Regions from separate parts of the Blautia acetigignens genome, predicted to be linked through region 1. Evidence: riboswitches for the same ligand, from Rfam matches in the RefSeq annotation. Region 1 holds a riboswitch; the other holds the start of a gene.

Region 1 (4,215 bases):
AACCGGCGGTATTATCGGAAGCATGTTCCTCAGTATAAAAAAGGGTGTTTCCCGTGGTATCTTTTCCAATGAAGCCGGTCTTGGTACCGGATCCATTGCACATGCATGTGCAGATACCAAGAAGCCGGTAAAGCAAGGTATGTTCGGAATTTTTGAAGTATTTACAGATACCATCGTCATCTGTACTCTGACTGCACTTGTTATTCTGTGCAGCGGCGTTCCCATCACTTACGGAGAAGCCGCAGGTGCTGAGCTGACCATCCTTGGATTTACTTCTACATATGGAAACTGGGTATCCATTTTCACTGCAGTTGCAATGTGCTGCTTCGCTTTTTCCACAGCACTTGGATGGGGCCTTTACGGTGCACGCTGTATCGAATTCCTGTTTTCCGAAAAAGTAATCAAACCATTTATGGTTGTCTATGCTCTGGTTGCTATCCTTGGTGCCACTGCAAATCTTGGATTGATGTGGAATATTGCCGAAACCTTTAACGGTCTTATGGCAATCCCCAACCTGATTGCATTATTCCTGCTCTCCGGAACAGTTGTAAGACTGACAAAGGAATACTTTGCAGGAGAGGGAAAAGAAAATTAAAACAGATATATAAAAAGACAGGCTTCCCGGAATCAATATCATTTAACAGAAATGATATTGCCCGGGGCCTGTCTTTTTATAAGAAATATTGTAAGGGTTTACTTGTTAGCTGTGAAAATCAGTTTTTGGAATCCTCTGCTTCTTTTGCTTCAGCATCTGCTGTCTCGCTGTCATCCTCACCGATCACTACTGCGTTTTTCTCTTCCTCAGTCTGCTCTTTTGCATCTTTTACGCTGACCTTATGATCATACCATTTACCCTTTTTGCCAAGGATGGCAAGGTCAAACTCTTCGTCCAGCTTCTCAACCGGAACATTGAAGCCGTAAACCTCCTCTGACATTCCGTCACTGTAGGTAACAGTATCTGTAGTAGGCTGGATCAGTTCAGCTCCATCCTTCTGTGCGTCCTCAGCTGTTCCAAGGAAAAGATTTACGATATTCTTGGAGACAAGTGTAATATGAACGGTCATTTTGCCATCCTTCACTGTAAGAACTGCTCTTCCATTGCATGCCTCATTTACATGGAACATGCCGCTGTCTGTGTCAAATTCCACACCGTATACGCCGTCTTCAAGCTCAGCTTCTGCGGTGTCCTCTGCTTTGGCAGCTTCTGTCTGTGCCGCTTCAGCCCATACAGGTGCAACACTTCCTGCTGTCATAGTGGAAATACTTACTGCTGATAATAAAATGACTAATGAACGTTTCATAATAACTTTTCTCCTTACTTTTTGATGAATTGAAAATAAAACATCAACAGATTATTTTGCAATAGAATCAATTGCTTCCTGAGTATGCTCTACATAAAGCTGCTCAACTGCATCAATTCTTCCAAGTCCTTCGATCTGGCAATCGATCTCATCGAACTCTCCGGAAGCCTCGAACATGCTCTTCCAGGAATCCTCATCGTCACCGGCCATATCGTTGTTTGCATGGTCACCTGCAACAACCATAAGCGGACGAAGAACAACCTTCTTGAAGCCTGCATCTTTTACTTTGTCGATTACAACATCGCAAGCGGTATCTTCCGGCTCACCCTCTACAGTACCGATGAATGCGTTTGTAAATCCAAGCTTCTCCATCTGTGTCTGCATCTGGTTGTATGTAACATTTGCTGTGTGAGAGGTTCCGTGTCCCATGAATACGAATGCGGTTCCATCCTCAGCAGCAGCTTCCATGCTGTCATATCCTGCGCTCTTTACAGCTGCATCTGTAACTGCCTGTGCAACAGCAGCCTTGTCTTCGTTGATAGCAGTAGCGTCTGATCCAACCTCACCAAGCATTGGCTCAGCGATTGCTACAGACTCAAATTTATCTTTGTACTCATCGATAGCTTCTACCATCTCATCGTACTCTGCACCGTGCATAAGGTGTGTAGGCTGAACAACCAGATTCTTAACACCGTTTGCTACTGCACGGTCAAGTGCCTGCTGCATGTTGTCGATGTGCTCATCATCTCTTGCCTGTACATGGTTGATGATGATCTGAGCGGTAAATGCTCTTCTTACAGACCAGTCCGGGAAAGCTTCTGCAAGAGCATCCTCGATTCCTTTGATATCCTCAACACGGCTGTCGTTGAAGGAAGTACCAAAGCTTACTACAAGAAGCTCGTTCTCACCGATCTCATCCTGGTTACGAGGATCATCCTTGGAAGCATCTCCTGTATCGCGTCCGAAATATTCCGGGCTTGCTTCTTCTCCCTCTACCAGCTCTTTCTGAGCGTCTGTCAGAGCATCCCATGCTTCCTTAGCTTCCTTGCACTGTGCATCTGTGTCGTCTGTTCTCTCCTGAACATAGATTGCATCGATAAGTGCTGCAACTTTATCAGCTGCCTCCTGATCTGCGTCAGATGCCTCTGCATCATCTGCTGTCTCAGTGTCATCTGCTGCCTCAGCGTCATCTGCTGCTTCTGCATCGTCTGCGTCATCTGCTGCTTCGTCAGTTGTCTCCTCTGTTGCTTCCTCTGCAAATGCAACAGTTCCTGTTGCTGCAGTCATGCTTGCTGCCATGGATGCTGCAAGAAGCAGTGCTAATAAAGATTTTCTTTTCATTTCTTTTTCCTCTTTTTTCCTGTATTTCCGGATTGAATTATGTATAAGGACACGGCCCGGCAGGGCTTTTTCTACGGCAGGAAGCTTCTGTGATTCCTGCTTTGTAAAAAAGCAGCTGCAAACTCTGCAGCTGCACTTTCCTCATAAACACATTTCCTCCAAACAGGATTACAATGATATGAACGTCAAAAGCTCTTTTGACACTGGTATCATTCCTATATATTGCTATGAGAATAAGGTTCTGTGTACCGCAGACCCACAATTCCACGCCAAGGCAGTTCTCCTGACTTCGTTCAACACCGCTTCCCCTTCCCGGTTACCCAGTGGGCTCTGAAGCAGCTCCCTTACACAGTGACGGCATCGTTCCGGATTCTCACCGGATTCTCTCTTATGCATCATGTTCATAATGCGACCTTTGCGTTATATCATTATACATATTCGACTCGGATATCTAATAGATACCATAATTTTATGTATTTTTTATGAATGTATTATGGATATTTTATGAATATACAATCTATATCAATGGACTTTCAGACAGATATATTTTAACCTGCTGTAACTCCACAATGAAACAAAAAAGCCCTTGACAAATACCCTCAGGGGGTATATATTAAGTGCATAGGCAAGATACCCCCAATGGGTATTTGAAAGTTAAAACGCCGGTTCGCAGTTTCCGGCCAATCATTTGTTTAATAAGAAAGGAGCCTGCCTATGACAGCTGATCATAAATCCGAAGCCTGCTGCAGCCACACTGCAGCCGATACTGAACCCCTTTCCAGCCAGGAACCTGCACAGAAGGTCTGTTCCTGCTGCACCAAGCACACCTTGCGTTCCGAAGCGGAGCGAAGAAAGCTGGTCAACCGTCTGAAGCGTATTGAAGGCCAGATCCGGGGCATTATAGGAATGCTGGAGAACGATGCCTACTGCAATGACATCCTGATCCAGTCCGCCGCTGTAAATGCCGCAGTGAACGCCTTTAATAAAGAGCTTCTTGCCAACCATATCCGAACCTGCGTGGCAAGAGATATTCGGGAGGGTAAGGACGAGACCATTGATGAGCTTGTTGCAACACTGCAGAAGCTTATGAAATAAATGAGAGTATCAGGGTCAAAAGGTCAAAAAGCCGTTCGTGCTTGCACGATAAGGCGTTTGAACTTGGGACCCGCCGAACATGAGGAAGTAGCGATTTACGCAGTAAATCAGCGGATTCCGAATGTTCGAGAATTGCGGGAGCAGCTTTGCTGCGGAGCAATTCGCAGATATCAAGTTAGGGGCAAAAGTTCAAAAACCTTATCCAGCTTATATAATAAGGCGTGTCCCGTATAAGGAGGAATTTTATTATGGAACAATACAATGTCACCGGCATGAGCTGCGCAGCCTGCAGCGCCCGTGTAGAAAAAGCAGTCAGCAAGGTTCCGGGGGTTACCGCCTGCTCAGTGAGCCTGCTTACCAATTCCATGGGCGTTGAAGGTACCGCCACAGCCTCAGCCATTATTTCAGCTGTTGAACAAGCCGGGTACGGCTGCTCTTCTAAGAGCCAATCTGGTCAGAAGGAGTCTGTCTCCGATGC
Region 2 (4,215 bases), on a different contig from region 1:
TTCTGCCTACTGTGCGCAACCAGGATGATTTAGATGCGGTGCTGGATGCAGCCGGGATCCAGAATGGTTCTACTACCATCCAGACCTCCTGTGAGCTCACAGATACCAGTCTTGTGATCACCAAAGGAATCACCGGAATGGGGCCGGATCTGAATGCTCTGAAAAAAGAAATCTTAAGTGCCATTTCCCGGGAAGATTACGAAGCGGTGATTGAATGCCCTACCGTGGAGACTGCGCCGGAAGAATTTGACATGGAAGCTTATTATGAGCAGGTACATACAGAAGCAACCGATGCTTCCCTGGGAGAGAATAATGAGATCATTCCTGCTGTGACGGGCATTTCCTTTGATGTGGAAGCTGCGCAGAACCGGCTTGACCGGGCAAGAGAGGGGCTTGTGATCACCATTCCTCTTGAGATTACTTTGCCGGAGGTTTCCACGGAGGAAATTGAGGCTCTGCCTTATCTGAACCTCCTTGGAACCTATACCACTTACGGCGGCGGTACCAAGAACCGGATCACCAATCTGAAGCTTGCAGTAGAAGCATGCGATGGGGTGGAACTGCAGCCGGGACAGACTTTTTCCTACAATGATACCTTAGGTCCCAGAACAGAAGAGCGGGGCTATAAGGAAGCGACGGTAATCGTAGGCGGCGAGCACGCCCAGGATATCGGCGGCGGAATCTGCCAGGTGTCCACCACCCTGTTTATGGCGTGCCTGCAGGCGGATCTTTCCATCGTAGAACGCCATAACCATGCAGCGCGTATTGACTATGTGGATGACGGACTGGATGCAGCAGTTGTTTACGGAAGCCAGGATTTCCGCTTCCAGAACAATACCTCTTATCCCATTAAGATTTTCGCAGTCTATGACGAAGCAGAAGAGTCTGTGACCGTATCCATTTACGGTACAAAGGAGAACAACAATACTGTAGAGATCACCACCGAACACTCCGATCCCAACACCTGCAAAACCTACCGCAGCGTGTATGATGAGGCGGGAAACCTGCTCCGCACAGAAGAGGTTGGGTATAGTCAGTATAAACAGTAAAGCGATGTTGCGTATTTCCCGCACAATAATTTAAAATATATGTTAAATTGTAGTTACTGGGCACGGAGTGAACAGTAACAAATTGTAGGCTGTCAGGTAGAAAGTGCCTTGGCAGCCTATTGATTTCAGTATAATAGTCTGCTATAATGAAATGAATTGAATAAATCCGTTTTCAGTGCCTTTGCAGAAAAAAAAGCTGCTGGTTAAGAGGGAATCAGGTGCAAATCCTGAGCGATCCGGTCACTGTAAACAGGGAATGAAATCCGAAGATGCCATTGGCAATGCGTTGCTGAGAAGGCTGGATTTCGTATTGATCTGTAAGTCAGGAAACCTGCTGAATTCGTTAATGAAAGCTTCCGAGGAAAGCACTTCATTCTCATGTAGCATATATTTCGACTATGGGATATATTGATTTCTGGTGCCTGTTCCCTTATGGGAGCGGGCATTTTTTTGCATTAGAAGAGTTTTCTGGAATTTTCCGAATACTCTGAGGCAGTCTTTGATTTATTCAGGCAACAATACCAGAAGATAACCATAAAAGAATCGAGGGAGAAAAATGAAAAGAAATTCAAAACGCTTTCTGGCACTGTTTCTTTCTGTGGCAATGACCGTCACTCCGGCTGCCCTTACACAGGCAGAAAGTGAGAGTACAGGCGTACAGGTTACGGTAACTCCGGCGGAAGAAGCTGTTGTGACAGAAGCTCCGAAAGAGGAGACTGCTCCTGCACAGGAAGAGAAGGCAGAAACAACTGCTCCGGAAGAGACCACGGCACCTACAGAGACTCCGGAGCAGACAGAAACTGCTGAGGTTTCTGTTACAGAAGCGCCAGCACAGACAGAGGATGCCAAAGAAGAGACTGCTGCTCAGCCAGCAGAAGACGCAGCTGTAACAGAAGCTCCGGCTGCAGAAGAAGCTTCCGGCAATGGGATTGCCACTTATACCATGCCAGAGGATTTAAAAGAAGACGGCTCAAACATGACCATTGATAAAGCAGATGATACTGCTTACAAAATGTTCAAAATTGCAAGCTCCTCTGCAGAATTAAAGGGTGATAAAATTAAAATAACCCTGACTTCTAACGGAAAGAACTACAATAAGATTTACCTTGGACATAAAGAAGATGCTGCATCTGTGATGGATGCCAATGCAATCGCAGGAACAGAGACAGAAACCGGATATACCTTCGTTTTCGAAATTGATGCAAAGGCAGAAGCTCAGACCATTTATCTGGTTCCCCATTCTGTAAAAAATAATGCATGGTATACGACCCAGGATCTGAAGCTGAACGTTCCAGGAATGAAAGCCCCGGAACCAACTGCCACACCAGAACCAACCGCAACTCCGGAGCCAACCGCAACTCCAGAGCCTACCGCCACACCAATTCCAACCGAGACTCCGGCAGCCTCTGACAACGAGATCAAGGACGCTGGCATCAAGCTGGTAAAAGAAGACGGCAACGAATTTGCCATGTTCGTGATCACTGGTTCTACTGTAAAATTAGAGGGCGACAAATACATCGTAACCCTTTCCACAGAGAAGCAGAACTATGACATGATTTACTTCGGAAGTTCCAGCGATGCAGATAAAGAGACAAAAGCTGTCCACGGCGTAGAGAATGCAGCAGGCGGCTATACATACACTTTCGAAGTTCCTGCAAGCAAGGAGACACAGACTGTTTCTGTAGTACCTCATTCCAAGAAGAGCCAGCACTGGTATGAAAAAGGCATTCTTACCATCAGTGTTCCGGCAGTTCCAGGATACGGCCAGGAGCCAGAGGTAACACCAGAACCAACCGTAACTCCTACTCCAGGCGAGACCCCGGAGCCAACCGCTACACCGGATTCCCCAGACAACGAGATTAAGGACGCAGGTATTAAGCTGGTAAAAGAAGACGGCAACGAATTTGCCATGTTCGTGATCACTGGTTCCACTGTAAAATTAGAGGGTGACAAATATATCGTAACTCTTTCCACAGAGAAGCAGAATTATGACATGATCTACTTCGGAAGTTCCAGCGATGCAGATAAAGAGACCAAAGCCGTTCGCGGCGAAGAAAATGCTGCAGGAGGTTATACATACACTTTCGAAATCCCGGCAAGCAAGGATGTGACCACTCTTGCAGTCGTTCCGCACTCCAAAAAGAGCCAGCACTGGTATGAAAAAGGCATTCTTACCATCAGTGTTCCGGCAGTTCCAGGATATGGCGAAGAGCCAGAGGTAACACCGGAACCAACCGCTACCCCGGCTCCAAGTGAGACTCCGGCTCCGACCGCGACTCCAGAGCCAACTTCCACACCAGAGCCAACCAAGATTCCATCCGGCACATGTGACAACGGAATCTACAATGTAAATGTAACTTCCAGTTCCACCATGTTCCGCGTAGTAGACTGCACCCTCACTTCCAAAAACGGAAAAATGACCGCAGTCCTTACCTTAAGCGGTACCGGATACGATTATCTCTATGTGGGAACCAGCGAGCAGGCTGCAAAAGCAGATTCCTCCAAATGGGTTCCATATACCGTAAATGCAAACGGCAAATATACCTATGAGATTCCGGTAACATCCCTGGACAAAGGACTTGCAGTTGCTGCATTTTCCCACAGAACCCAGAGCTGGTATGACAGAACCCTGACCTTTGAGTCTGCTACCTTAAATAAGATTGGTGAGATCAAAGACGACACCCAGAAACCGGATGCCACACCAACACCAAGTGTTGCTCCAACAGGCACTCCAACCCCAACCGAAACACCGACTCCAACTCCTACACCGGATGCAAATCCTGACAAGGAGTCCAAGTACGACTCTGACCTTAGCGGCGGAACTTCCTCTGTAAACAGCTCCACCACACTGGCAGACGGAACCTACACACCAGACAGCTTCTCCTGGTCCGGCGGTACCGGTAAGGTAAGTATTTCCTGTAATAAGATTACTGTAACCGGCGGAAAAGCCTATGCAACAATTGTATTCAGCAGTGAATATTACGGATATGTAAAGGCAAACGGCAACACCTATTACGGATCCTGCGGAGGCGGTACCTCCACCTTCACCATCCCGATTGCATTAAACCAGAACAATACCATCATCGGTATGACCACCAGAATGTCTCAGGCTCATGAGATTACTTACACCATTTATGCTGCATTAAAGGGTGCAAGCGATCCGAAA

What was found. A riboswitch is a leader RNA that binds a small molecule or an ion and turns the genes downstream of it on or off. The one in region 1 is predicted to bind cobalamin.
Region 2: another riboswitch for cobalamin. It lies ahead of OCV70_RS06795 (MSCRAMM family adhesin); the one in region 1 lies ahead of OCV70_RS15185 (sirohydrochlorin cobaltochelatase).

What each region holds. Positions count from the first base shown of each region.
Region 1 is NZ_JAOQJM010000015.1:37,474-41,688, reverse strand. Features, by position in the region: gene OCV70_RS15195 (alanine/glycine:cation symporter family protein) at 1-595, shown strand, start outside; gene OCV70_RS15190 (hypothetical protein) at 714-1,301, opposite strand; gene OCV70_RS15185 (sirohydrochlorin cobaltochelatase) at 1,353-2,642, opposite strand; cobalamin riboswitch at 2,899-3,074, opposite strand; gene OCV70_RS15180 (metal-sensing transcriptional repressor) at 3,357-3,737, shown strand; gene OCV70_RS15175 (heavy metal translocating P-type ATPase) at 3,986-4,215, shown strand, end outside.
Region 2 is NZ_JAOQJM010000004.1:55,055-59,269, reverse strand. Features, by position in the region: gene OCV70_RS06800 (VanW family protein) at 1-1,049, shown strand, start outside; cobalamin riboswitch at 1,206-1,402, shown strand; gene OCV70_RS06795 (MSCRAMM family adhesin) at 1,606-4,215, shown strand, end outside.